2 regions of the Arthrobacter sp. TE12231 genome follow, and region 1 is predicted to be linked to the other one. Evidence: riboswitches for the same ligand, from Rfam matches in the RefSeq annotation. Region 1 holds a riboswitch; the other holds the start of a gene.
The links. Region 1 has a riboswitch for glycine ahead of lipA (lipoyl synthase). Riboswitches for the same ligand answer to the same signal wherever they lie in the genome.
Positions count from the first base shown of each region.

Region 2: it holds a riboswitch for glycine, as region 1 does, so the genes downstream of both, gcvP (aminomethyl-transferring glycine dehydrogenase) here and lipA (lipoyl synthase) in region 1, are expected to answer to the same signal.

Region 1 is NZ_JBSSFS010000001.1:3,777,832-3,792,256, forward strand. Features, by position in the region: gene ACVWYS_RS16905 (GAF and ANTAR domain-containing protein) at 1-570, opposite strand, end outside; gene pyrE (orotate phosphoribosyltransferase) at 669-1,253, opposite strand; gene acsA (acetate--CoA ligase) at 1,366-3,219, shown strand; gene pdhA (pyruvate dehydrogenase (acetyl-transferring) E1 component subunit alpha) at 3,216-4,274, shown strand; gene ACVWYS_RS16925 (alpha-ketoacid dehydrogenase subunit beta) at 4,271-5,251, shown strand; gene ACVWYS_RS16930 (2-oxo acid dehydrogenase subunit E2) at 5,244-6,698, shown strand; gene ACVWYS_RS16935 (acyl carrier protein) at 6,727-6,969, shown strand; gene purU (formyltetrahydrofolate deformylase) at 7,065-7,931, opposite strand; gene cycA (D-serine/D-alanine/glycine transporter) at 7,974-9,413, opposite strand; gene ACVWYS_RS16950 (methylenetetrahydrofolate reductase) at 9,403-10,236, opposite strand; gene lipA (lipoyl synthase) at 10,256-11,287, opposite strand; glycine riboswitch at 11,446-11,543, opposite strand; gene ACVWYS_RS16960 (FAD-dependent oxidoreductase) at 11,712-12,965, opposite strand; gene ACVWYS_RS16965 (hypothetical protein) at 13,498-13,689, shown strand; gene ACVWYS_RS16970 (gluconokinase, GntK/IdnK-type) at 13,791-14,425, opposite strand, start outside.
Region 2 is NZ_JBSSFS010000001.1:3,437,684-3,452,108, reverse strand. Features, by position in the region: gene ACVWYS_RS15435 (hypothetical protein) at 1-561, shown strand, start outside; gene ACVWYS_RS15430 (carbon storage regulator) at 571-819, shown strand; gene flgN (flagellar export chaperone FlgN) at 832-1,347, opposite strand; gene ACVWYS_RS15420 (sigma-70 family RNA polymerase sigma factor) at 1,602-2,420, shown strand; gene ACVWYS_RS15415 (Dps family protein) at 2,587-3,066, shown strand; gene ACVWYS_RS15410 (ArsR/SmtB family transcription factor) at 3,190-3,549, shown strand; gene ACVWYS_RS15405 (SRPBCC family protein) at 3,560-4,033, shown strand; gene ACVWYS_RS15400 (MFS transporter) at 4,039-5,637, opposite strand; gene ACVWYS_RS15395 (TetR/AcrR family transcriptional regulator) at 5,706-6,245, shown strand; glycine riboswitch at 6,478-6,576, shown strand; glycine riboswitch at 6,578-6,694, shown strand; gene gcvP (aminomethyl-transferring glycine dehydrogenase) at 6,734-9,622, shown strand; gene gcvT (glycine cleavage system aminomethyltransferase GcvT) at 9,635-10,768, shown strand; gene gcvH (glycine cleavage system protein GcvH) at 11,364-11,747, shown strand; gene glyA (serine hydroxymethyltransferase) at 11,744-13,078, shown strand; gene ACVWYS_RS15370 (L-serine ammonia-lyase) at 13,238-14,425, shown strand, end outside.

The DNA.
Region 1 (14,425 bases):
CTCGAGGGTGGCGCGCAGGTTCGTGGCGCTGTCCGTGTGCAGGGAAAAGCGCACGGCCATGCGCAGGGCTTGGGATATCTGCCGGGTGTAGTCGCGCGCCCGGTCCGCGACGTCACCGTCGAACTTGCGCGGCACGTCCGAGTACAGGTTCAAGGCGGCCTGGGCTTCGCCCTGGAGATGGAACGGCACGGAGAGCACCGAACGCAGCCCGTGCGAGGCCACGGCGTTGGCGTAGTCCGGACCCCAGCGGTCTTCCTCAAAAAGGTCCGGCACGTAGACCTCGCGCTCCTCCTGCGCCGCCGTCAGGCACGGCCCCTGGGCCAGCCGGTACTGGATCTCGTCCACTTCCCGGGCAGACTCACTGCTCCAGCCGATCGTCGCGGCCTTCCGGTCCCGCAACAAGGTGATCCCGCACAGCGCGTCGTCGCCCTCACCGGCCACCTGGTGCGCGGAAAAACGCGCGAGTTCGTTCAGGAACTCTTCAAAGTCCGCACTGTCCAGGATCAGGTTCTGGACCTGGTCGACAGTGCTGATGGACTCAGTCGTCAAATCTTCATTGGGCGGAAGCATGGCGCGTTTCTCCAGAGGCGGGTACCGATGGGGGTATTTAAGAAATGATAAGTCACCCCCAAAGCACGGTCCATACGTGTCCGCCGCCGGTGAAACGCCTAACTCAGGCCCAGTTCGTCCTTGCCGAACGCGAAGAGGTACGGAACACCGGCTTCGGCTTCGATCTTTTCCTTGGCTCCCGTGTCGCGGTCCACGATCACGGCGACGGCCACAACGTTGCCTCCGGCCTTGCGAACGCCCTCGACGGCGGTCAGCGCGGAGCCGCCGGTGGTTGACGTGTCTTCCAGGACCAGGACCCGGCGGCCCTCGACCGAGGGGCCTTCCACCTGGCGGCCCATGCCGTAGGACTTCTGCGCCTTGCGGACGACGAACGCGTCCACCGGACGGCCGGCGTCGACGGCGGCGTGCATGACGGCCGTGCCCACCGGGTCTGCCCCCATGGTGAGCCCGCCGGCGCAATCAAAGTCGATCCCGGCGTCGTCCATCAGGGAGAGCATGACCTGCCCCACCAGCTTGGATGCCTCGTGGTGCAGGGTGATGCGGCGCAAGTCGATGTAGTAGTCCGCCTCCGCGCCGCTGGAGAGGATGACCTTGCCGCGGACGACGGCCAGCTCCTTGATCAGTTCCAGGAGTCGGGCACGGGCAGAGGCAGCGTCGGCTGCGAAGTCACGGGTGGCAGTCATGGGTCCCAGTTTAGTGGCTGGTCCGCCGCGGATTCCCAGCCGGGCGCCCATATGTCGGGGGCCGGGACCTTTTACTCTTGGCGGCACCGGCGCACGGGAGTCCGATGGAACCATGACGGCAGGAACCGAACCATCCATCCGCTGGCCTGCGATCACCAAAGACATCGGCAGTTTCCGGATCCGGCCGAACCTGGTGGATTATGACGCGGCCTGCGCGGCATTTACCTGGGATGAGGGCCGCCGTGCACTGTCCGGGCTCCCCGGGGGCCGCGGCCTCAACATCGCCTACGAGGCCGTGGACCGGCACGCAGCCGGCAGCGGCGCCGGCCGGGAGGCCCTGCGGTTTGTCCGCGCCGATGGCAGCACCCATTCACTGAGCTACGCCGAACTCGCCGAACAGACCAACCGCTTCGCCGGGGTCCTCCGCAGCCTCGGCGTCGGCCGCGGGGAACGGGTGTTCTCCCTCACCGGCCGCGGGCCCGACCTGTATATCGCCGTGCTCGGCACGTTCAAGAACGCGAGCGTGTTCTGCCCGCTGTTCTCCGCGTTCGGCCCCGAGCCCGTGCGGCAGCGCCTCACGCTGGGCTCCGGCCGGGCGCTGGTCACCACGCGGGCGCTGTACCGCAAGAAAATCGCGCAGCTGCGCGGGCAGCTCCCCGACCTGCGCCACGTCCTGCTCATCGACGCCGACGGCGATCCCGAGCCCGGGACCCTGGACCTCGCAGCCCTCATGCGCGAAGCCCCGCCGGACGGGGACATCGCCGCCACCCAGCCGGAGGACATGGCCCTGCTGCACTTCACGTCCGGCACCACCGGCACCCCGAAGGGCGCCATCCACGTGCACGACGCCGTGACCGCCCACCACGCGACCGGCACCTTCGCCCTGGACCTGCACCCCGATGACGTCTACTGGTGCACGGCCGACCCCGGCTGGGTCACGGGAACCTCGTACGGCGTGATCGCGCCCTTGAGCCACGGGGTGACGGCCATCGTGGACGAGGAGGAAATGGACGCGGACCGGTGGTACCGGATCCTCGCCGAACAGGGGGTCACGGTCTGGTACACGGCCCCGACGGCCCTGCGCATGCTCATGAAGGCCGGGGCCGACCACGCCGCGGGACACGACCTCTCCGCCCTGCGCTTCGTCGCCAGCGTCGGCGAGCCGCTCAACCCGGAGGTGGTGGTGTGGGGGCAAGAGGCCTTCGGCCAGCCGGTGCATGACAACTGGTGGCAGACCGAAACAGGCGGCATCATGATTTCCAACTACGCCGCCACCGAGATCCGGCCCGGCTCCATGGGCCGGCCGCTCCCGGGCGTAGAAGCGGCCCTCGTGGTCCGGGACGCGGACGGCAAGGCCGTCATCCGCGACGGCGAAGCCGTGCTGGTCACGGCCCCGGACACCATGGGTGAACTGGCCCTGCGGCCCGGCTGGCCCTCCATGTTCCGCGGCTACTTGCATGAGGAGGAACGCTACCGCCGCTGCTTCGCGGGCGGCTGGTACCTGACCGGGGATCTCGCCAAACGCGACGCCGACGGCTACTACTGGTTTGTGGGCCGGGGCGACGACGTCATCAAATCCTCGGGGCACCTGATCGGCCCGTTCGAGGTGGAGAGTTCCCTCATGGAGCACCCCGCCGTGGCCGAGGCCGGCGTGATCGGTGTCCCGGACCCGGTGGCGGGCGAAGTGGTCAAGGCCTTCGTTGAGCTCCGGAGCGGCTGGGAGCCGTCCGGGGAGCTGGCGCTGGACATCATCGGCTTCGCCCGCAAGCGGCTGGGTCCGGCCGTCGCGCCGCGGCTGCTCGACTTCACCACCGCGCTGCCCAAGACCCGCAGCGGAAAGATACTCCGGCGCCTGCTCAAGGCCCGCGAGCTCGGGCTGCCCGAGGGTGACACCTCCACCATCGAGACTCCCCCGCCGAACGCTACCCCGCCTGACGCGGCTGGCACAGGGCTGGAACCGAAATGACCGGCACCCCAGGCCCGGGCGGGGGCGCCGTGGACGCGGCCCAAGGCCGGCACCTGCTGCTGCAGATGCTGCGCGTCCGCCAGCTCGAAGAGAAATGCGTCGAGCTCTACAGCGCCGCCAAGATCCGCGGCTTCCTGCACGTCTACATTGGCGAGGAGGCCGTTGCCGCCGGTGTCCTGGCGTCCCTGGGACCGGAGGACGCCGTGGTCGCGACGTACCGGGAGCACGGCCACGCGCTGTTGCGGGGCGTCTCGGCCGGGGCGATCCTCGCCGAAATGTACGGCTACGTTGAAGGGTGCTGCCGCGGGCGCGGCGGCTCAATGCACCTCTTCGACGCCGCCACCCGGTTCTTCGGGGGGAACGCGATCGTCGCCGGGGGCCTGCCGCTCGCCGTCGGCCTGGCGCTCGCCGACAAGATGGCGGGACGCTCCAATGTCACGGCGTGCTTCTTCGGCGAAGGTGCGGTGGCCGAAGGCGAATTCCACGAGAGCCTGAACCTGGCGGCCTTGTGGCAGCTGCCTGTGCTGTTCTGCTGCGAGAACAATCTCTATGCCATGGGAACCGCCCTGGCCCGGTCCGAATCTCAGACGGACATCGCCCTCAAGGCCGCCGCATATGAGATCCCGGCGTGGGCCGTGGACGGCATGGATGTCCTGGCCGTCCAGGAGGGCGCACGGCGCGCGGTGGACGCCGTCCGCTCCGGCGGTGGCCCGCATTTCCTGGAGCTGCGGACCTACCGCTTCCGGGCCCACTCGATGTTCGATCCCGAACGCTACCGGGCCAAGGACGAGGTTGCGCGGTGGATGGAGCGGGACCCGATCACGCTGCTGCGGACCGCGCTGGAGTCCGCGGGCCAGCTCTCGGCCGCCGAGTGGGAGCAGCTGCAGGCGGACGCGCAAGCGGAAATCGCGGCCGCCGTCGACTTCGCCGAGGCCGGAACACCGGAGCCGGTGGAGGAACTGACCCGCTTTGTGTACAGCGAGCGCGACACCGGAGACGGTGCCGGCCCCGGCACCGGCACGCAGCCTGCAGGGAAGGAAACCGGCGCGCCATGAAGTCCAGCTACCGCGAAGCGCTCCGCGCGGGCATCCGCGACGCCATGATCCGCGACGAACGCGTGTTCCTGATGGGTGAGGACGTGGGCGCCTACGGCGGCTCGTTCGCGGTCAGCCTGGGCCTGCTGGAGGAGTTCGGCCCGGACCGGATCCGCGACACCCCGCTGTCCGAGTCCGGGTTCGTCGGCGCCGGCATCGGGGCCGCGCTTGGCGGCATGCGCCCGATCGTGGAAATCATGACGGTTAACTTCAGCCTTCTGGCCCTCGACCAGATCGTGAACAACGCCGCCACCTTGCTGCACATGTCCGGCGGGCAGTTCCACGTGCCGCTCGTGATCCGGATGACCACGGGTGCCGGCCGCCAGCTCGGCGCCCAGCACTCGCACAGCCTCGAGGGCTGGTATGCGCATATCCCGGGCCTGCGGATCCTCGCCCCGGCTACCCTCGAAGACGCCCGCGGCATGCTGTGGACTGCGCTTCAGGACCCGGATCCCGTGCTGATCTTCGAGCACGGCTCGCTGTATAACGTCCCCGGGGAACTGGCCGACGACGCCGGACCGGTAGACATCGACACGGCCGCCATCCGGCGCCCCGGCAACGACATCTCGCTGATCACCTACGGCGGGACCCTCCCCGCCGTGCTCGACGCCGCGGAACAGCTCGCGGCCGACGGGATCGATGCCGAGGTCCTGGACCTGCGCACGCTCCGCCCGCTCGACGACGCCGCCATCATGGCATCCGTGACCCGGACCCACCGGGCTGTGGTGGTCGATGAAGGTTGGCGCAGCGGCAGCCTGTCGGCCGAGGTGAGTGCCCGGATCACCGAGCAGGTGTTCTTCGACCTCGATGCGCCGGTGGGCCGGGTCTGCAGCGCCGAGGTGCCGATCCCCTACGCCAAGCACCTCGAGCTGGCCGCCCTGCCTTCCGCGGCACGGGTCGTCGCCGCCGCCAAGGAGACGGTGGACGCCGGTGGGTGACTTCCTCATGCCCTCGCTCGGGGCTGACATGGAGCACGGCAAGCTGGTCGAATGGCTCGTCAAGCCCGGTGACTACGTGCGCCGCGGCGACCTCGTGGCAGTCGTGGACACGGACAAGACCGTCATGGATGTGGAGTCCTTCCAGGAAGGCGTCGTGGCAGACCTCCTGGTGGGCATCGGCGAAACCGTTCCGGTGGGAACCCCGCTGGCCCGGATCACCCAGACCCCCGCCGAGGTGGGGGCACCGGGGCATGAGGCGCCCCCGGCGCGGGCGCCGTCCAAAACCCCCGCTGTCAAGCCTCACGCTCCGGAAGCACCGGCGGCCACGGCCGGTTCCCCGATCGCGCCGCCGGTGCGGCATCTGGCGCACCGGCTGGGCGTGGACACCGGCAGGATCCATGGCACCGGCAAAGCCGGCGCCATCACGCGGGCGGATGTGGAACATGCCAGGGCGGCCCGGCCCGCCAGCGCGGCCAGGGTGCGCTCCACGCCGCGGGCCCGGCGGCTCGCGGCGGAACTCGGGATCGAGCTTTCCGCCGTCACCGGCACCGGCCCGGACGGCGCCGTGACAGTGACCGACGTGCAGGACGCCGCAGCAGCCGTTCCGCCGGCAGGCCCCGCGGAGGCGCGTCCCGAAGCCGGTCCCCCGGGGGCCGTCCTCCCGGAGGCCGCCGTCGCGGTTTCCGGGCCTGAAGCCGCACCCGCTGTACCGGAAGCCGCACCCGCTGCTCCGGAACCGGAAGCGCCGGCTAAAGGGAAGCCGTCGTCGGAGGCCCGCGAGCGCGTGGCAAGCCTGCGCCGCGCCATCGGCGCCCTGATGACGCGTTCGAAGCAGACCATCCCGCACTACTACCTCAGCACCACGCTGGACCTCCGGGCCGGCGTCGAGTGGATGCAGTCCGTCAACGCGCACCGGCCCGTAGCCGCCCGGCTGGTCCCCTCCGCGCTCCTGCTCAAGGCCGCGGCGCTCGCGGCCAAGGAAGTCCCCGAAGTGAATGGCTTCTACGACGGCGGGGGGTTCCGGCCCAGTGCGGCGGTGCACCTGGGCGTTGCGGTGGCCCTGCGACAGGGCGGCCTGGTGGCCCCCGCCATCCACGACGCCGACACCCTGCCCCTGGACGTGCTGATGGAGCAGTTGCGGGATCTTGTCAGCCGGGCCCGGGCGGGGCGTCTGTTGCGCGCCGAGATGGCCGATCCAACCCTGACGGTGACCAACCTCGGAGACCTCGGCGTGGACAGTGTCTACGGCGTGATCTACCCGCCCCAGGTCGCGATGGTGGGTTTCGGCCGCGTGACGGAACAGCCTTGGGCCCAAAACGGGCTCCTCGGGGTCCGGCACGCTGTCATTGCGACGCTCTCGGCGGACCACCGGGTCAGCGACGGGTTGCGCGGCGGCCGCTACCTGGCCCTGATCAACGAGCTGTTGCAAGAGCCCGAGCATCTGTGACACCCAACGCCAGGAAAGCGGAGGAACCATGAACGAACAGGACGCCCGGGCGGCCGTGCACGCCGCGATCGGCGAAGTGGCCCCCGACGTCGACTTCGACGACGTCGACGAGGACGCCCGGCTGCGCCAGGACCTGGAACTCGATTCGCTGGACTTCCTGCGGCTCGTGGAAACCATCGACAAGGCCACCGGCGTGGACATTCCGGAGCGCGACTACCCGGCCGTTGCCACCGTCAAGGGCCTGATCGGCTACCTCGCGGCACGCGGCTAACCCCCAGCGACTGCTCCGTAACCGCCCTTTTGGAGGCTCTAAAGGGCGGTTACGGAGCAATCGACGGCGGCGAGGGTCGACCCATAGGACCTGTCCTACCGCAAGACGACGGTCCGGTTGCCGAGGAGCAGGACCCTGCCCTCGCAGTGCCAACGCACGGCATTGCGCAGGGCGGCGCACTCGGCATCCCTGCCCACCGCCACGAGGTCGTCGGCGGTGTAGGTATGGTCCACGTCGATGACCTGCTGCGAGATGATCGGGCCCTCATCCAGCTCGGCATTGACGTAGTGGGCGGTGGCGCCCACGGTCTTCACCCCACGGTCGTAGGCCTGGTGGTAGGGCTTGGCCCCCTTGAAGCTCGGCAGGAAGGAGTGGTGGATGTTTATGGTCCGTCCCGCGAGTTTGGCTGATAGTCCGTCACTGAGGACCTGCATGTAGCGGGCCAGGACCACGAGTTCCACGTCGAATTCGTCAACGATTTCCAGAAGCCTGGCTTCGGCCTCCGGCTTGGAGTCCTTGGTCACCGGCAGGTGGAAGAACGGGATGTCGTGCCACTGCACCAACCCCTCCTGATCGCGATGATTGGAGACCACGGCGACGATTTCCACGGGGATGTCGCCGGTCCGCGCCCTGAACAGAAGGTCATTGAGACAGTGGCCCATCCTGGACACCATGACCAGGACACGGCGTTTGCGGCCGTGCGGCTCCAATTGCCAGTTCATCTGCCATTTCTCCGCCAGGACCGTAAAGTCGCGGCGCAGCTGCTCGGTGCTGAAGGACTCCGGGGCAGAGGAGAAGTGGACGCGCATGAAGAAGTGCCCTTCCCCGCGGTCTCCGTACTGTTTGTTGTCGATGATGTCGCAGCCGTGGTCCAGCAGGAACCCCGAGATCGCGTGGACGATACCGGGAGACTCCCGGCAGTCGAGAGTGAGCACGTGTTCAGACGTGGCTGTATGTTCCATGGGTTCCTGGGGCGAACCCGTCGTCGGTGTGGTGTTCATTGCTCAGGCTTCCTGTTCCATGTCCCGGGCGAGTTCGGCCTGGAACGTCGCGTAGCGGGCTAGGTGCGTGGGGCGGCGGCGCAGGATGTACCATGCGATGCCGAGCAAAATGAACCAGACCGGGGTGAATAGCAGGGCCGTGAGCGTGTCAGGCTGGGTGGTCAGCGTCCAGAGCACGAAACCGAAGAAAGCGAAGACAACCCAGACCATGGCAATGCCGCCGGGCATCTTGAACTTGGAGGCGTCGTGCAGCTGCGGGCGGCGCCGGCGGAAGGCGATGTAGCTGGCCAGGATGATGGACCACACGAAGACAAAGCAGACAGCGGACACGGTGGTCACCATGTCGAAGGCCTTGCCGATGTCCTGTCCCGCGTACATCAGCACCACGCCGGAGAGCAGCAGTACGCAGGAGAGGAACAGGGCGTTCTGCGGGACCTTCCGCCGGGAGAGCCCGCCGAACACGCCGGGAGCGTCACCTTCCTGGGCCAGTCCGTACACCATGCGTGAAGTGGAGTAGATGCCGGAGTTGGCCGAGGACATCGCCGAGGTCAGGACCACCAGGTTCACCACGGTGGCGGCGGCACCCAGGCCGGCCAGTGAGAACATGGCGATGAAGGGGCTGTGGCCGGCCTGGAACTGGGTCCACGGAATGACGGACATCAGGATGATCAGGGCGCCCACATAGAAGAGCAGCACACGGATGGGAATGGAGTTGATCGCCTTGGGCAGATTCTTCTCCGGGTCCTTGGCCTCGGCAGCCGTGGTGCCCACCAGCTCAATGCCCACAAAAGCGAACACGGCAATCTGGAAACCGGCCACGAAGCCCATGAATTCATTCGGGAAGAAGCCGCCGTGACTCCACAAGTTGCTGAAACTGGCCGGTCCGGCGTCGGAGCTGAACCCGCTGAAAATCATGAACAGACCCACCACGATCAGTGCCGCGATGGCGATAATCTTGATCAGCGCGAACCAGAACTCCGTCTCGCCGAACGCCTTCACCGTGGCCAGATTCAGCAGCAGCAGGATGGCGATGGTAACCAGGCCGGGGATCCACAAAGGTAGCGCCGGCCAGAGTTCCTGCGAGTAGCCCGCAATGGCGATGACATCCGCAATCCCGGTGATCACCCAGCAGAACCAGTAGGTCCAGCCGGTGAAGAAACCTGCCCAGGGGCCCAGTAGGTCCGCGGCAAAGTCGCTGAAGGACTTGTAGTTCAGGTTGCTCAGCAGCAGTTCGCCCATCGCCCGCATGACAAAGAACAGCATGAAGCCGATGATCATGTACACGAAGATGACGGAGGGTCCGGCCGCCGAAATCGTCTTGCCCGAGCCCATGAACAGGCCGGTGCCGATGGCGCCGCCGATCGCAATTAGCTGGATGTGCCTGTTGCTGAGCTGCCGCTCAAGGTGCGGTTCCTGGTGGGAAGTTACGACTCTAGTTGTCACGTGTTGCCCTTCGAATCAATGCCGGCTGAAGTGCTGCTGGGGTTAACGCTTGATCAGGCCCGTCAGGGACCGCGTCAAGGTTGTTGAAGCTGTAGAGATGGATGCCCGCGATGCTGCCGGGCTGGCTTTGCAGACCCGTCACCAGACTCTGGGGCGAGTACCTGTCCCCGCTCAGGAGCTTGCGCGCCAACGGCCCCTTGCGGCTGAGGAACTTCAGGGAACTTCCGACGCCGATCTGCGCGGCGAGGGAAACCAGCTTGGTCCGCGGGACGGCCCCGGCCACCCCGGCCCAGACGGGCAGTTGCACGCCTTCCCGGCGGAGGAGCGCCGCGTAGTCAAGGATTTTCGGCGCGGAGAAGCACATCTGCGTGACGACATGCGTGGCCAGGTGCTGCTTGGCCAGCAGGGCGTCCACGAGGTCCAGGGCACCCACAGCGGGGTGTCCCTCCGGGTAGCCCGCAACGCCTGCCCGCATCACTCCGCCGGTGTACTGCGCGATGTCTTCCAGCACCGGGAGGGCGGACCCGTACGGACCCGCCTGCTGCTTCCGGTCTCCGCCGATCACGAACACCTCACCGATGCCGGCAACATTGCAGTCGCGGAGGATTTCGGTCAGCTCGACACGACCAGGCAGGCTCCGCGCCGCGAGGTGCGGAATGACGGAGTAGCCGTGCAGGCTAAGCTGCACCGCGGCACGCATGGTCCGCTCGATGCCGTGGTGGGGCAGGCACGTGACGGTAAGCGTGGTGCTCAAGGGCACCAGGGCCGTGACCTGCTCCACGATTCCCTCTGAAGGGATGATTTCGATTCTGGTGGGGATCATCGTTAGTCCTCTGCAGGTGTCAGACGCCGGCGTGCGCGGCGAGGATGGAGCTGGCTTCCTGGCGGGTGCTGCCGGAGCTTTCGATGTGGGCGAGTTGGGCCGGGATTTCCCAGCCCTTCTTGCGCATCGCGGTGGCCCAGAGCCGGCCGGCGCGGTAGGAGGAGCGCACCAGGGGTCCGGACATGACGCCCAGGAAGCCGATCTCGTCCGCTTCCTGCTGCAGGTCCACGAATTCCTGCGGCTTGACCCAGCGGTCCACCGGCAGGTGCCGTTCGGACGGGCGCAGATACTGGGTGATCGTGATGAGGTCGCAGCCGGCCTCGTGCAGGTCCCGCAGGGCCTCGGAAATCTCGTCGCGGGTCTCGCCCATGCCCAGGATCAGGTTGGACTTGGTCACCATGCCGTGCTTCCGGCCCTGGGTGATGACGTCCAGGGACCGCTCGTAGCGGAACGCGGGACGGATCCGCTTGAAGATCCGCGGCACGGTTTCGACGTTGTGGGCGAAGACCTCGGGCTTGGAGTCGCAGATCGCCTCGATGTGCTCGGGCTTGCCGGAGAAGTCCGGGATCAGCAGTTCGACGCCGGTGCCCGGGTTCAGCTCGTGGATCTTGCGGACCGTCTCGGCGTAGAGCCAGACGCCCTCGTCGGCGAGGTCATCGCGGGCCACCCCGGTCACGGTGGCATAGCGCAGGGCCATGGACTGCACCGAGCGGGCCACCTTGGTGGGCTCGAAGACGTCCACCGGGGAGGGCTTGCCGGTGTCGATCTGGCAGAAGTCGCAGCGGCGCGTGCATTCGGAGCCGCCGATCAGGAAGGTGGCTTCCTTGTCTTCCCAGCATTCGAAGATGTTGGGGCAGCCGGCCTCTTCACACACCGTGTGGAGGCCTTCCTTCTTGACGAGGTTCTTGAGCTGGACGAACTCGGGGCCCATCTGGACCTTGGCCTTGATCCATTCCGGCTTACGCTCCACCGGTGTGGCCGCATTGCGCTGCTCAATGCGCAGCAATTTCCGGCCATCTGGAAAGGTGGGAGGGGACGACTGAATGGCCATGAAGGAACTCCATAATTCAGGTGGCATTTTGGGTGCCACGATGATTCGGGTTCCTCCCCGCTCTGTATTGGACCTGAGAGTTTCCGCAGACCCTGCTGTTACAGGGTGCCGCTTGCACCGTCGGTGAGTCCGGTGACCGGACTGCTTTCCAGAGTTGCCTCGCCGCGGCGGTACGTGGGCCTGAGAGATTCCTGGGGAGGATTTGCTCCTACGGCGCCTGCTGAACGTACCGGCAGGACTCTCCCGCCGCAGATCAAAAGCATGTATGACTTGTCGTGATACTGATCACACGGTAGCCCTTGACTGGACCGCACGCAAAAATTACGTCACGCGAGTCACATATTTCCTCGCCCGGCCAGCGTCCCTCTGCCATTGTGGGATGGCGGTGAAGCGCCCAATGGGGCAGTATGACCGCCCAGCGCGGCTAGGGCTGCGGCTGCGGTCGGGGTTCGGCGCGCCGGGCGAATGCCGGGGCATGCTCGGGCCGCGGACCAAAGGCAATAAACCGGGGAATGATGGTGCGGACCGCTGGAACGCGCCGGGCCACGAACAGCGCCGCGGCTGGAACTTTTGTCCGCTTCCCGGACATGATCGGGCCGAAGATTGCCCGCTGCATCACCCTCTGGGCAGTCTGCACAATGACGGTGGGCAACCGCCGCCGTCGTTCGACTTTCTTGAGGTCTGCCGTGGTCACATGGCCCCGGAGCAGTGCGGGGGCAAGGGACTCGGCGGCGGCCGCGGCGTCCTGGATCGCGAGGTTGATTCCGACGCCGCCGGCCGGGGACATGGCATGCGCGGCGTCGCCGATGCACAGCATGCCGTTGATGTACCACCGGTGCAGCCGGTTCAGGCGCACGTCCAGCCAGTGGAGGTCATCGAGGGAACGGATGGCGTCAACGCGGTCGGCGAGGTCCGGGCGCAGCGCCGCGACCCGGCGTCGGAATCCCTCGACGCCTTCCGCGCGGATCCGGGCGTCGGTGCCTTTCGCGGCGAGGTAGCCCATTTGGTAGTAGTCATTGCGGAACAAGGCCAACAGCGCCTCGCCGGGTCCGAATGCCGGCACGAGCCCGGCCACCTCGCCTGCTTCGGAAGGGTTCCGGGGCAGCCGGAACCACCAGGTGTCGAAAGGCACCGGAAACTCCTTCGGCGCGAGGCCGGCCTCGGTGCGGAGCACGGAATGGCGTCCGTCCGTCGCGACGACCAGGTCCGCCAAGAGTTCGCCGTGAGTGCCGTCCGGGGTCCGGAAGCGGATTCCGCGGACACGGCCCCCGTTGCGGACCAGCCCGGTGGCGGTGTGGCTCATCAGCAGGGTGAACCCCGGTTCCTCGGCCGCGGCGGCGCCGAGGAAATTCAGGAAATCCCACTGCGGCATCATGGCGATGTAGTTGTACGGCGGCGGCAGCGCATCAAAATCACCCATGGTCACGGGCGGCCCGCCGGGAACCGGAAAAGCAACATTCTTCAGGCGACTCTGCGGCAGCCGGCGGAATTCCTGGCCGAGGCCGAGTTCGTCAATCAGCCGGATGGTGGAGGGGTGCACCGTGTCGCCGCGGAAATCCCGCAGGAAGTCCGCATGCTTCTCCAACACCGTGACCCGCACCCCGGCCCGGGCCAGGAGCAGGCCCAGCATCATCCCCGCAGGCCCGCCGCCCACCACCGCGCATCCGGTCTTCTCCATGGCCCCCACGCTACGCCTGCGACGGGCGCCGCGGGAGTGGTTTTCGCGTCGGTTTTTCGTGTGCGCTACGGCTTCAGACTGGCGCTACGGGGATCCGCGTAGCGCCGGTCCGAAACCGCAGCGGCGGCCCGGCTGGAGGGCTCAGAGCCGGGTCAACAACTACAACGTCATCTGGCGGGCTCAGCACTGGGTCTTGCAGAACTGCGACGACTAGCCGGCCGATAGCCAGCCTCCGCGCGTAGGAACTGCCCCGGCATCTGTCATGGGCCCGGGGCTTTTCTTTACCCGCGAGGGCGGTCGGGGCCCATTCCGGCTCCAGGAATTGCTCGGGGGAGAACAGCAGTGGGCACAGCGCCTGGGGTTCTGATCAGGGTGATGATGACGGCATGGCTCATGGCGCCGCCGGTGTGGTGCCCAAGCGCGCCTCCTCGGCGGCGTGGGTGTGTTACGGGTGCGGGAAAACTGCGGAAACATTGCGTGTAGACTCACGGCACCGCACATGGGGTGCGGAGCAGCATTCTTTGGGGGGAACGTGGCTGAGAAACTCACACATTTGGATGACCGACACGATCGGGTCGTTGAGCACTACGAAATGCCGGCGCTTATCGAGCGGATCCAGAATGTGTTGGATGTCAACGGCGTCCTGACCGTTGCGGACTACCGCAGAGAACTTACGGCAGCCCGCAACGATGCGCAGGAGCACTCGGCCAGCTACGACGCCTAGGACACGTAGGCGAACGGGATATTGCCGACTCCCTGCGGACTGGTGCCATTCAGTCGGCAGAGAGCCTGCTCTAAAACCTCTAGAATCCCAGGTAAAAGGGCTCAGAGCCGGGTGTCGAAGGAGTCGCAGAAGACGTTCTCGTTGAACGTGCCCTGGAACTCCGATTTGCCCTGGATCTTCTCGATGGCAGCCCGGATGGCCTCCGGCGTGCCCGCGTGGGCGTGGATGGCCGTCTTCACCATCGGCACGTCAATGAGGTGGTTGGGCTGATTGAGCGAGACGAACACCGTGGGCACCTCGGTGGCGTACCAGGGGATCTCGGCCGCCATGGGCGTTGACCACTTGATCCGGATGGCCGCCTCCTGGGCGAAGCCTTTCACGTTGGCGAAGACGAACGCGGCGTCGTACTTCTGCGCGTAATCCCCCGTGGCTTCCTCGGAGATGACGGACATGAAGTTCACCCCGGTCTCGCCGGCAATCTGGCGCTGCTCGGCTGTCTTGAAGACATGGACTTCAAAGCCGGCTTTTTCGAGCTCGTCGCGGACCACGTCCAGATAGGCCAGCGGGTCGGCACGGGTGAAGTCCGCGCCGCCCGAGATGCCGTAGAGGCGGATGCGTTTGTGCGTCCGGGGCGTGATGGGCAGGTTGCTGGCAGTGTCCTTTACCAGGGTGACGGTCTTGTCGGCGATCTCCGCGGCAATCGCCCGGTGGGCCTCGCTCCCGATCAGCTGCAGCG
Region 2 (14,425 bases), 340 kb from region 1:
GAGACGCCGCTGGCGGCGGTCCCGGTCCCGGTCCCGGTCCCGCTGAGCGGCGTCGGCGACCTCGTGGCCCTGGTCGGGCTGGGGGACGACGCCATGGATGCCGCCCTGGCGATGTCGATGGCCGCCGGCGGTGCCGATGTGCGGACCGCCGGCGACCTCTCCGCCTACGGCCACCTGCACGTTGACGGCCGCCAAGGCGCCACGGCCGCCCGCGCGCACGCTGTGGTCACGGAGCGCACCGTCCTGGTGGCGTTCGGAATCGGCAGGGCCCGGAACACCCTGGCCCGGGTGCAGTCCGTGGCCGCGCTCTCGGCCGACCAGATCTGGGTGGTGGTTGACGCAGGGCGCAAGCATGAGGACACGGCGCGCTGGGTCGGCGTTCTCGCGGCCCAGCTCAACCTGACCGCCGTGGCGGTGGTCGGCGCCTCGGAGACCGGAACCCCGGAAAGCGTCAACGCCCTGGGACTGCCCGTGGGCTGGATCGACGCGCGCCCGGCCGGCCCTGATGTGACATGGCAGAACCGGCGGGAATCGTCCGGCGCTCCCCGCGGCGAAGGGTAGATTGAGAGGATGCTGGTACTTACACGCAAGCCGGGCGAACAGATCATGATCGGCGACGGCATCGTCATCACGGTTCTGGAAGGCCGCGGTGACGGTGTTCGCATAGGCATTGAGGCGCCCCGGGGCGTGCCGATCCAGCGCCGGGAAGTCATTGAGGCCATCGCGGCGGCAAACCTCGCCGCGGCGGAAGCCGGACCGGATACTGAAGACGCGCTGCGCGGTCTCATGCCGCCGCCCGCAGCCCCCGCCGCCGACTGAGCCGGCTCCGGATCAGTCCCGTTCCATGCCCAGGTATTGCGCCAGGAGGGGCTGGGACGTGCGCCGCACCACGGCCAGGGACCGCTCCAGGTTCCCCGCCGTAGTGAGCTGATCCAGAAGCCCGGCCGTGCCCGCCGGGCCGGGACGTCCCCGCAGCGGGAGCGCCCGCAGCGCCTGTTCGTTCACGCGGGCGGCCTCGCCGAGCCGGGCCAGGAGTCCACGCAGGGCGTCCAGATGCTCGCCCAGGATCTCGGGCCAGGGCCCGGCGGGTGCGGCCGAAATCAGTTCCACGAGCGTTGTCTGTGCCGGCAGGCCCCATTCGGCCGCCACGGCCGCAGATTCGACGCTCCGGGCCAGGGCTTCGAAGCGCAGGCGGTCCAGCACGGTTTCGACCTCGGACGCCATGAAGTTCAGCCACTCCAGATTCCCGGCGTCGACGTGCAGCCGCTGCGTTTCCAGCCTGAACAGGAGCAGCTCCAGCTGTCGCCGCTCCTGCCACAGTGCTGCGGAGAGATCACTTGCGCTCATGGGCCCCATTCCCTTGCCGCCGCCTGAACCAGAGCTGAAACAGGCGATCGCGCGGTTACCGCATTTTTGGCCAAGCTTTTTCCTGAGGGTACACGCAGATCGCGGATCAAGTGATAGGTTTCCACCATGGGTGCTGCACCCCACTATCGAACGCTGACTCCTATGGGGGGAGTACCGGTCCGTTCTTGGGTGCGGCTCTCGGCGTTTTAAGGGTCTACGACCCTTCGGATCCGGTCTCATGGGGGGACACAGTAGTGAATCGCGTGGAACGCAACGAGATGGTCACGCAGCACCTTCCGCTGGTGGGGTATCTCGTCTCAGATTTGTGCTCAAAGGCGTCACACCTTTCTCGCGATGACTTGGCCTCTGCCGGCGCTATTGCCCTGATCACCTCGGCCGATTCGTTCGATCCGGACCTCGGTGTGCCCTTCGGCGCGTTTGCGCGACGGCGCATCCTTGGCGCTTTCGCGGACGAGATGCGGGCCAGTGATTGGGCCACCCGCTCCGCCCGCCGGCGGATCAAAGAAACCATGTCCGTGCAGGAAACGCTGGCGTCCGCGCTGGGCCGCACTCCGACGGTGGACGAAATCGCGTCCGCACTGGGTGTCCAGCAAAGCGTGGTGGAGGCCGCGCTGGCCGATGCGTCCCGCACGCTGACGCCCCTCGATGAGGCCGTGGTGGACACCCTCGCCGCTGAAACCCTCTCACCCGAGCACTCCGTGCTTGCGGACGAACGGCTCCAGTACCTCCGGGCCGCCGTGAAGTCCCTGCCCGAACGGATGCGCTACGTTGTCGAGGAAATCTACTTCCGTGACCGGACGGTCAAAGACCTCGCCGCGGAACTCGGATCCACGCACGCCGCAGTATCCCAGCAGCGGTCCGAGGCCATCCGGCTAATGCGCGACGGACTGACGGCCCACTACGCCGACGACCCCGAACAGGCCTTCGAACCCCAGTCCAGGATTACCCCCCGACGCCGCAACGATTACCTCAGCCAGCTCTCCGAGGCCACTTCGGGAGGCATCACCCGGGCCATTTTTCCGCAAGGCCCGGTCCTCAACGAGGCTGTCTGAGCGGGCCCTTCACGGTTAGTCAGCCTACTTAGTAAGCTGACTGAGAAATTCCTCCCGGAACCATCGCGGCGCGGCGATGCCCTGCGGTAGCGTCGAAGATACCGGCCGGAGCGCCACCAGATGGCGCACGAGGCCTTCACTGCACCGGTTCTATCGAGGAGGACGCATGAAAGCATCACCCACACTGACGAACAACCTGCAGGCGGTTCTGGTGGACCTGATTGAACTGCATGTCCAGGGTAAGCAGGCGCACTGGAACATCGTGGGAACCAACTTCCGGGACCTCCACCTTCAGCTTGATGAAATCATCGACGCCGCCCGGGGATTCGCCGACGACCTCGCCGAGCGCATGCGCGCCCTCCACGCCCTGCCGGACGGCCGCAGCTCCACGGTTTCCAAATCCACCGCACTCGCGGAGTTCCCCGCGGGCCTGATCAACACCAAGGACGCCATCGAACGGATTGTCGCGGCCCTGGAAGCGGCCGTCGGCACAATGCGCAAGGTGCACGATGAAGTGGACGAGGAAGACCCCACCACCGCAGACCTCCTGCATGAGTTCATTGCGAAGTTTGAACAGTACGCCTGGATGGTCAATGCGGAAACCATGAAGGCCACCGCCAGCGTGACCACACCTGAAAGCAAGTAGGGGTCGGCTCCCACCGCCCGCCCTTCCCTAAAACACAGTGTCCGGCGCCGGGTTGTCCCGGCGCCGGCCGTTGCGTTTAAGCGCCCTCTTGACTTCCCTCCGGACCGGCGAATACTTAACGATGTGCTTAACAATTCAGCGGTCCGCGGTCTCAGTGAGCGGGAGCTCGACGGCGTCTTCCACGCGCTCGCCGACTCCACCCGCCGCGCAATCGTGGTCCGGCTCTGCGACGGGCCGGCTTCGGTCTCGCAGCTGGCCGCGCCGTTCGGGATGAGCCTGCCCGCCGTTGTGCAGCACCTGCAGGTCCTGGAAGCCAGCGGCCTGATCCGCAGCGAAAAGATCGGCAGGGTCCGCAGCTGCAGCATCGACCCTGTCACAGTCCGGCGCGCAGAGGACTGGCTGGGCCAGCGCCGGACGCCGGGGGAGCGCCGCCTCGACCGGCTGGAGCAATTCCTGGATCCCAGCCTCCACACTGAGCAATGAGGAGTCCGTCATGAGTGTCCCCGTTACGCACGCGAGTTTTTCCCTGGAGCGCCGGCTGAACGCACCGCCGTCGCGCGTCTTTGCCGCGTTTGCCGACCATGCCAGCAAGAAGAAGTGGTTTGGCGGTCCGCCGGAGTGGTACCAGGGCGAATCCAGCCTCGACTTCCGGGAGGGCGGCCGCGAGACCGACGTCGGAGGTCCGGTGGGCAGCTGGGTTTCGACCATGCATGCCATCTACCACGACATCGTCGAGAACGAGCGGATCGTTTACAGCTACGAAATGCTGCTCGATGGACGACGCATGTCCGTCTCGCTCAGTACGGTCGAACTCGAGCCCGACGGCGACGGCACCCTGCTGACCTTGACCGAGCAGGGCGCCTTCTTCACCGGGTCCCCGGAAAGTGACGGGGCTCAGGTCGCCGGGCGCAAGGAAGGCACGGGCGAGCTCCTTGACGCCCTGCAGAAGTACGTCGACGGCAACTGAGCCTGCTACTTGGCCTTCGGCACCGTACGGAGCACGATCGCGGCCAGGACGCAGGCCCCGGACATCAGGACCAGTGCGATGGCGGCCGTGATGTGGACGCCGGAGTCGAAGGCAGTACGCGCGGCCGACGTCACGGATTCCGCCAGGGGAGCGGGGAGCATCCCGGCGAGCTCCACCGCGCCGGCGAGGGTTTCGCCGGCCTGGCTCGTCGCTCCGGCCGGCGCGAGCTCGGACACACCCGCGGGGAGCCGGAGGTTGCCCTGGTACGAGGCCGTGAGGATGGAGCCGAGGATCGCGGTGCCCAGCAGGGACCCCACCTCATAGCCGGTCTCGGAGATCGCGGCGGCGGCCCCCGACTTGTCGGCCGGCGCGGCGCCCAGGATCAGGTCGTTGGAGATGGTCTCCGCGGCACCCACTCCCAGGCAGAGGACCATCAGGGCGGCCAGGAGCAGTGACGGCCCGTGGCTGTGGTCGCCGAACGCCACCATGAAATAGCCCGCCGCGCTCAGCAGCAGGCCGCCGGCCACGACGAAACCGGGCCGGACCTTCCGCACCAGCGGGACCACCAGCAGGCCGGCAACGACGGTGGCGATGAGGGCCGGGACCATGGCGACGCCCGAGGCCGAGGGGGACTGGCCCTCCAGCAGTTGCAGGTGCTGGGCCAGGAAGAGAATGAAGCCGTTGAAGGAGAACAGCGCCAGGACGTTGGCGATGATGGCCGTGCTGAAGATCCGGTTGCCAAAGAGGCTAACGTCGAGCATCGGCGCGGTACTGTGGCCCGTCGCGCGGGCTGTGCTGTGGCCTTCGGCCAGGTTGCGCTGGCGCCGGATAAAGACATAGCCCATCAACAGGCCGACGCCGATGCTCGCGAAGGCCTCCGGCGCCGGCCCGTGCGTGGCGAGCGCCTTGATCCCATAGACCACGGGCACCATGACCAGCAGGGACAAAATGATGCTGGGCGCGTCCACGCGGCCGGGCTTCGGATCTCGGGATTCCGGGATCAGCCCCGGCCCGAGCAGCAGCAGCGGCAGGATGATCGGCACCGCGACCAGCAGGACGGCGCCCCACCAGAAGTGTTCCACGAGCCAGCCGCCGGCAATCGGGCCGAGGGCGGCACCGCCGGAGAAGCCCGCGGCCCAAATGGCCACCGCCAGGCGGCGCCGGTTGGGCTGGGGAAAGATGTTGCGGATCAAGGAGAGCGTAGAGGGCATGAGCATGGCGCCGAAGAGGCCTAGCCCCGCGCGGCCGGCGATCAGCCATTCGGCGCTCGGGGCGAACGCCGTCGCGGCCGAAACCGCGGCAAAACCCGCGCTGCCCACGAACAACAGCCTGCGGCGGCCGATCCTGTCGCCCAGGCTGCCCATCGCGACGAGCAGCCCGGCCAGGACCAGGGGGTAGGCGTCGATGATCCAGAGCAGCTGGACGCCGGAGGCGGACAGGCTGCGGGCGATGGCCGGCAGGGCGAAGGTCAGAGCGGTGTTGTCCACGGCCACGAGCAGAACGGGGAACATCAGCAGGGCCAGCGCCACCCAGTCACGCCAGGGTGCCTGGGGCCGGGTGGCCGCCGGGTTGCTGGTGGCTGTGGTAGTCGATGTGGTGCTCATGAGTCATAACTATACCGTCTGGACGGTACAGTTAAGAAATGCGGGGCCGGACGGGCATGATGGGAAGCATGCCCAGAAAACCGGTGGCCCGCGAGGCCGTCCTCGACGCCTTTGAATCCCTGCTCATCGAAGTGGGCGAACGCGCCGCGACGCTGGACGCCGTCGCCCGGCGGGCCGGCGTCTCCAAGGGCGGCCTGCTCTACCACTTCCCGACCAAGGAGGCGATGATCTCGGTCCTGCTCGAACGGCTGGACCGGCATCTGGCCGCGGATGTCGCCGCCATGGCCGCGGCTCCGGAAGGCGCGGCGGCGTACTTCATCAAGTCCTCGGTATGGGCGGACACGCCCATGGACCGGGTTTTCGTGGCGGCCACCCGGCTCGCCGAGGTGGCGCACGAGGAAACCCAGCGCCGCTTCGCCGCAGGCCAGGCGAGCTGGCTGGAACTGCTGGCGGCCGACGTCGGGCCCGCCATGGCGAAGGCGGTCCTGTACATGGGGGACGGGCTGTACTTCAACGCCATGCTCGGACGGGGGCCCGCCGGTCCGCCCGCTGAAATCGAGGCAGACGTCGAGGGCCTCCTGGCCGCCGTCGAGAAGCTGCGCCGCTGAGGCCCTGAACTGCTCGCGCTGCGACCTCCGAGTCCGCCGAAGTCGCCGGAAGAGTGCGAGTTCGCTCGAACGTTACGGCGACCCGGCACGTTTCCGGCGAATTCGCGGTGCCGCCGCTCCTCGTAACGTGGGGCCGAAGGCGGGCGGGAGTTTGCGGACGCGCGCCCGGCATAGGACAATGATTGTTGTGACTGTTGTCACCCCCGATTGAACACCCAATTGAATACGCCTTTGATCTGCGGCGGGAGAGTCCTGCAAGTAGGTACAAGCAGGCGCCGTAGGAGCAAATCCTCCCCAGGAATCTCTCAGGCCCACGTACCGCCGCGGCAAGGCACCTCTGGAAAGTGGCAGGCTGTCCTCGACACGCTGTGCTCACCGACGGTGCAAGCGAAGCCCTCTTATACGCACGGCTGCGCGGAAACTCTCAGGTCCAATACAGAGCGGGGAGGAACCCGAATCAATGTGGCGTACCCAGCGCCGCCTGAGTTATGGAGTTCCTTGTGACTGTTACCCCAGCCTCCACGTCCTTCGTCGACCGGCACATCGGTGCCCGTCGCCAGTCCGACGTCGACGCCATGCTGAAGGCTGTCGGCTACGACACCGTCGACGCCCTTGTGGACACCGCCGTTCCGAAAGACATCCGCCAGGACTCCGACCTCGCTCTCGGCGCGGCCCTGAGCGAAGTGGAAGTCCTCGCCGAGCTGCGCAAGCTGGCCGGCAAGAACAAGACGGCCGTGCAGATGATCGGGCAGGGCTATTACGACACCGTGACCCCGGCCGTGATCCGCCGCAACATCCTCGAGGCCCCGGCCTGGTACACCGCGTACACGCCCTACCAGCCGGAAATTTCCCAGGGCCGGCTCGAGGCGCTGCTGAACTTCCAGACCATGGTCCAGGACCTCGTCGGCCTGCCGATCGCCAACGCCTCGCTGCTGGACGAAGCCACCGCCGTCGCGGAAGCCGTGCTGATGATGCGCCGCGCCAACAAGAACAAGGAAGCGCACGACGGAAAGACCGTCCTCGACGCCGACTGCCTCCCGCAGACCATCGCGATCGTCAAGGGCCGCGCCGAAGCCCTCGGCTTCGAGGTCGAGGTCGCCGATCTGTCCAAGGGCCTGCCGGAAGGCGTCATCAACGGCGTCGTCCTGCAGCAGCCGGGCGTCTCCGGCCGGGTGTTTGACCACAGCGCCGTGATCGCCGAGGCCAAGGAGCGCGGCGCGCTCGTCACGGTCGCCGCCGACCTCCTGTCCCTGACCCTGATCACGTCCCCGGGCGAGCAGGGCGCGGACATCGCCGTCGGCTCCGCCCAGCGCTTCGGCGTGCCGCTGTTCTTCGGCGGTCCGCACGCTGCCTACATGGCCGTCCAGAAGGGCCTCGAGCGCTCCATGCCCGGCCGCCTCGTGGGTGTCTCCAAGGACAACGCCGGCGTCCCCGCCTACCGTCTGGCCCTGCAGACCCGCGAGCAGCACATCCGCCGCGAGAAGGCCACCTCCAACATCTGCACCGCTCAGGCGCTGCTGGCGATCGTGTCCTCCTTCTACGCCGTCTACCACGGCCCCGACGGACTGAAGGCCATCGCGCAGACCGTCCACGGGCACGCCAAGACCATCGCCGCTTCCCTGAAGGCCGCGGGCCTGGACGTGCTGCACACCTCCTTCTTCGACACCATCACCGTCTCCGTGCCCGGCAAGGCCGCGGAAATCATCGCGGCCGCCGACGCCAAGGGCATTAACCTGCGCGCCATCGACGCCGACACTGTCGGCATCTCCGCCGATGAAGCCACGACGGCGGGCATCGTCGCCGACGTCGTCGCCGCCTTCGGGGCCACCGTGGTGGATTCCGTAGATGGCTTCGTCCTGGACGCCGCCGTCGAGCGGACCTCCGACTACCTCCAGCACCCGGTGTTCAACACCCACCGCTCCGAGACCCAGCTGCTGCGCTACATCCGCCGCCTCTCAGACCGCGACCTCGCGCTGGACCGCACGATGATCCCGCTGGGTTCCTGCACCATGAAGCTGAACGCCACGGCCGAGATGGAAGCGATTTCCTGGCCGGAATTCGCCTCCATTCACCCCTTCGCCCCGGAATCCCAGACCGCCGGCTGGCGCGAACTCATCGAGGACCTCGAAGCCCAGCTGACCGAGATCACCGGTTACGACCAGGTCTCCATCCAGCCCAACGCCGGATCCCAGGGCGAGCTCGCAGGCCTGCTGGCCATCCGCGGCTACCACCTCTCCCGCGGCGACGCCCAGCGCAACATCTGCCTCATCCCGGCCTCGGCGCACGGCACCAACGCCGCCTCGGCCGTGCTGGCCGGCATGAAGGTCGTTGTCGTGGCCACCGCCTCCGACGGCACGATCGACCACGCCGACCTGCAGGCCAAGATCGAGCTGCACAAGGACGCGCTCTCCGCGATCATGATCACCTACCCCTCCACCCACGGGGTGTACGACGCCGACGTCCGCGAGGTCTGCGACGCCGTCCACGCCGCTGGCGGCCAGGTCTACATCGACGGCGCCAACCTCAACGCCCTCGTCGGGCTGGCCCAGCCGGGTATGTTCGGCGGCGACGTCTCGCACCTGAACCTGCACAAGACCTTCTGCATCCCGCACGGCGGCGGCGGCCCCGGCGTCGGCCCGGTCGCGGCCAAGGCACACTTGGCACCCTTCATGCCGGGCAACGCTGCGGACCCGGCCAACGGCGCCGACGGCACCCCGATCTCCGCCTCCCGCTACGGCTCGGCCGGCGTGCTGCCGATCTCCTGGGCCTATGTGAAGCTCATGGGCGGCCAGGGCCTCACCGAAGCCACCAAGTCGGCCCTCCTGGCAGCGAACTACATCGCGGCCCGCCTGAACGACTCCTTCCCGGTGCTCTACACCGGCGAAGGCGGCCTGGTTGCCCACGAGTGCATCCTGGACCTGCGCGAGCTCACGGCCAAGACCGGCGTGACCGCCGAGGACGTCGCCAAGCGTCTCATCGACTACGGCTTCCACGCCCCCACCCTGGCGTTCCCGGTGGCCGGCACCCTGATGGTGGAGCCCACCGAATCCGAGGACCTCGGCGAGATCGATCGTTTCATCACGGCCATGGTCGCCATCCGCGCCGAAATCGACCAGGTGGCCCACGGTGACTTCACCGTGGAGCACAGCCCGCTGCGCAACGCGCCGCACACCGCCGCCGCGGTGATCAGCACCGACTGGACCCGCGAGTACCCGCGCGAGCAGGCCGTCTTCCCGGTCCACACGCTCAAGCAGGACAAGTACTTCCCGCCGGTCGGCCGGATCGACGGCGCCGCGGGCGACCGCCACCTGATCTGCTCCTGCCCACCCCTCGAAGCCTTCGAGGACCACTCCGACGACTCCGCCTCCGCCAACTAAGGACAGCCAACGATGACTGAGAATTACACGGCCCTGTACGAAGAGCACAAGAAGCTCGGCGCCTCCTTCACGGACTTCGGCGGCTGGCAGATGCCCCTGAAGTACAGCTCCGAACTCGCCGAGCACCACGCCGTCCGCAACTCCGCGGGCCTGTTCGACCTCTCCCACATGGGCGAAGTCTGGGTCACCGGCCCGGACGCCGCGGCCTTCCTCGACTACGCCCTGGTCGGCAAGATCTCCGCCATGGCGATCGGCAAGGCCAAGTACTCGCTGATCTGCAACGAGGACGGCGGCATCATCGACGACCTCATCACCTACCGCCGTGGCGAGCAGAAGTTCCTGGTGGTCCCCAACGCGGGCAACGCCAAGGTGGTCGCAGCTGCCATGGCTGAGCGCGCTGCAGGCTTTGAGGTCACCGTCCAGGACGCCTCCGCCGAAACCTCGCTGATCGCCGTGCAGGGTCCCAAAGCGGAGGCCATCCTGCTCCGCCTTGTCCCGGCCGCGCAGCACGAGCTCGTCACCGGCCTGAAGTACTACGCCGCCGTCGAGGTGCCCTTCATGGTCGGCGGCGCCAGCCAAGACCTCTTGCTGGCCCGCACCGGCTACACCGGCGAAGACGGCTTCGAGATCTTCGTGGACAACCACGACGCCGCAGCCCTTTGGCAAGCGCTCATCGCCATCGCCGAGGACGGCGAGCTGACCCCCGCTGGCCTCGCCTCCCGCGACTCCCTGCGGCTCGAGGCCGGCATGCCGCTCTACGGCAACGAACTCTCGCTCGAAGGCGACCCCTTCGCCGCGGGACTGGGCCCCGTCGTCGCGCTGTCCAAGGAAGGCGACTTCATCGGCAAGGCGGCCCTGGCCGCCAAGAAGGAAGCCGGCGCCGGCTCCACCACGGGCCGCAAGCTCGTCGGTCTCAAGGGCCTCGGACGCCGGGCAGGCCGCGGCCACTACCCGGTCCTCAAGGACGGCAACGTGGTGGGCGAGGTCACCTCCGGCCAGCCCTCACCCACTTTGGGCTACCCGGTTGCCATGGCCTACGTCGATGTTGAGTTCACCGAACCCGGCACGGCCTTGGACATCGATCTTCGCGGCAAGACGGAGCCCTTCGAAGTTGTCGCACTGCCGTTCTACAAGCGCCAAAAGTAGCCCGGCTGGGTCGGTCCCGGAGCCGTGTGCCTCACCGGTGCCCGGCTCCGGGGCTGGCTGGCCCCAGTTTTCACGCGTGCTCGCTCGTTCCTCGCTTAGACGCACGCTTTCGAAAACCGCGGCCGGCCAACCCCTTGGGGGCACGTCACCTTTGAGACCACGCCCTGGAACCGGAGCAACGGGAACAAGCGCCTTCGAACACCAAGGGTGCTGGGGGATGAGCCGCCTACCGGGGGTCGGCTTGTTCCAACGGGTGCCCTGTCAAGCTCGAACATTGGGGGGTGAGCTTGATGACACCCTTGAAGCCAAGAAGCAGCCCGGCCCTAGAAGATTCGAACGGCCACGGTTTCTTTCCGGAGAACTGGTGGCCCGTCCGAAACTGTTGGCCCGCGGAACTGAACTAACCGAAAGCGGCAGGGGAGCGGATTCCGGAAGCGTGCGTCTAAGGGAGCGACGCGTCCGCCCAGCGGGCGCCTTCGCGACCGAGCACGCGGAGGAATTCGGTTTCCGGCCGCGTAACCCGGCCACGGTCAGTACGTAACCCAACCACAATTGAATTAGCACCAACGACCACTCCAAGACTTAGGAAAAACACATGGCAAAAGTTGCCCCTGAACTGCAGTACTCCGACGAGCACGAGTGGGTCGCGCGTGAGGCCGGGAATGTCGTGTCCATCGGCATCTCCGCCGTCGCCACCGACGCCCTCGGCGACATTGTCTACGTCGACCTGCCCGAGGTCGGCTCCGCGGTGACCGCCGGAGAGACTTGCGGCGAGGTCGAATCGACCAAGTCCGTCTCGGACCTGTACGCCCCCGTCACGGGCGAGGTGACCGAAATCAACGCCGCCGTCGTCGAGGACCCCGCGCTGATCAACAGCGATCCGTACGGTGCCGGCTGGCTCTTCAAGGTGGCCGCTGACTCGGACGGCCCGCTGCTCTCGGCCCAGGAATACGCCTCCAAGAACGGCGGCGAACTGTGAGCGCGGGAGGGGCTGTAGGAACAGAGACTCTGGCGTTTGAGCAGGTCGTCTCGCCGAGCCTGGACGCGGACCTGTCCGCCCTGGACCCGGAGATCGCCGCGAAGATCGATGACGAGCTCACCCGCCAGCGCGAGGGCCTGGAGATGATTGCCTCGGAGAACCACACCGCCAGGGCCGTCATGCAGGCGCAGGGCTCGGTGTTGACCAACAAGTACGCCGAGGGCTACCCGGGCAAGCGCTACTACGGCGGCTGCGAGCACGTTGACGTGATCGAGCAGCTCGCGATCGACCGGGTCAAGGCCCTGTTCGGCGCCGAGTACGCCAACGTCCAGCCGCACTCCGGCGCGCAGGCCAACGCCTCCGTGATGCACGCCCTGATCCGTCCGGGCGACACCATCATGGGCCTGAACCTGGCCCACGGCGGGCACCTGACCCACGGCATGAAGATCAACTTCTCCGGCCGGCTCTACAACGTCATCCCGTACCAGGTCCGCGAGGATGACCACCGGATCGACATGGCCGAGGTCGAACGCCTGGCCCAGGAGCACAAGCCGCAGCTGATCGTTGCCGGCTGGTCCGCGTACGCCCGCCAGCTCGACTTCACCGAGTTCCGCCGGATCGCCGACTCCGTGGGCGCCTACCTCATGGTGGACATGGCCCACTTTGCCGGCCTCGTGGCGGCCGGGCTGCACCCGAGCCCGGTCCCGCACGCCCACGTCACGACGTCCACCACGCACAAGACCCTCGCCGGTCCGCGCGGCGGCATCATCCTCAGCAACGACGCCGACATCGCGAAGAAGATCAACTCCGCGGTGTTCCCCGGCCAGCAGGGCGGCCCGTTGGAGCACGTGATCGCCGGCAAGGCCGTGGCCTTCAAGATCGCCGCGTCCCCGGAGTTCAAAGAACGCCAGGAACGCGTCCTTGCCGGCGCGCGGATCCTCGCCGACCGCCTGCTCCAGCCGGACGTCACCGCCAAGGGGATCAACGTGATCTCCGGCGGCACCGACGTGCACCTGGTCCTCGTGGACCTGCGCAACTGCGAGCTCAACGGGCAGGAAGCCGAGGACCGCCTGGCGGCCATCGACATCACCGTCAACCGCAACGCCGTCCCGTTCGACCCGCGCCCGCCGATGGTCACCTCGGGGCTGCGGATCGGCACCCCGGCGCTGGCCACCCGCGGCTTTGGCGAAGCGGCCTTCACCGAGGTCGCCGACATCATCGCCGAGGCCCTGACCGCCGACGCCGGCGCGGACCTGTCCGGTCTGCGCACCCGGGTGGAGGCCCTCGCCGCCGCCCACCCGCTGTACCCCTCGGTTGATAACCTCGCCTAGGCGACGTATCACTGAAGTAGACACGACGCCGGGCGGGCCGCGGCCACAAGCCGCCGCCCGGCGTCGTGCATCCGGCGGTACTGCCGCCGACCGGCGGCCGCGCCGCCTTCCGGCAAGACCCTCTGCCGGGCCACAGCAAGACCTAGTTAGGAACCGACAATGGCTGTTGGAGTCTTTGACCTCTTTTCCATCGGAATAGGGCCATCCAGCTCGCACACCGTGGGCCCCATGCGGGCCGCCGCCGTCTTCGCCGAAGAACTCAAGGCTTCCGGCGACCTGGACAAGGTGGCGTCCCTGCGCGTTGACCTCTATGGCTCGCTTGCCGCCACGGGCCACGGCCACGGCACGATGACCGCCATCCTGCTCGGGCTTGAGGGCTTCCACCCCGAACTGATCCTCCCCGAGGAAGTGGAAGGCCGGCTCGCCACGATCGCGGAGACCGGCATCCTGCAACTGGCCGGAGCTGTTTCCCTGCCGTACGGCGTGAAGGACATGGTCCTGCGGCCGCTCACCATCCTGCCCCGGCACACCAACGGGATGACGTTCACCGTCTCGGACGCCGACGGCGAGGTCCTCCACAGCGCCACGTTCTTCTCCGTGGGCGGCGGCTTCATCGTCCGCGAGGGCGAGGAAGAGGCGGCCCTGAAGGAACTCGACGAATCGAAGAAGGAACTTCCCCTGCCGTTCCGGACGGCCGCGGAACTGCTGGGCCGCTGCCAGTCCAAGGGCCTCTCGATCGGTGAGATCATGTTCGTCAACGAGCGAGCCTCGCGCACCGAGGAGGAGATCCGCGAGGGGCTCCTGCACATCTACTCGGTGATGGAGGGCTGCGTCGAGGTCAGCCTCAAGCGCGTCGGGCTGCTGCCCGGCGGCCTCAAGGTCCGGCGTCGGGCCCCCGACTGGCACGAGCGCCTCATGAAGGAGGACAAGGACCGGGACCCGAAGTACTGGCAGGAATGGGTCAACCTGATCGCGCTGGCCGTGAACGAGGAAAACGCCTCGGGCGGCCGTGTGGTCACCGCCCCCACCAACGGCGCCGCGGGCATCATCCCGGCCGTGCTTTACTACGCGCTGCACTTCGCACCCGGCATGGATAAGGCCACCCAGGCCGACCGCGACGACGTCGTGGTCAAGTTCCTGCTGACCGCGGCCGCCGTCGGCGTGCTGTACAAGGAACAGGCCTCGATCTCCGGCGCGGAGGTCGGCTGTCAGGGCGAGGTGGGCTCGGCGTCGTCGATGGCCGCCGCCGGCCTGGCCGAAGTCATGGGCGGCACGCCCCAGCAGGTGGAAAACGCCGCGGAAATCGCGATGGAGCATAACCTTGGCCTGACCTGTGATCCGATCGGC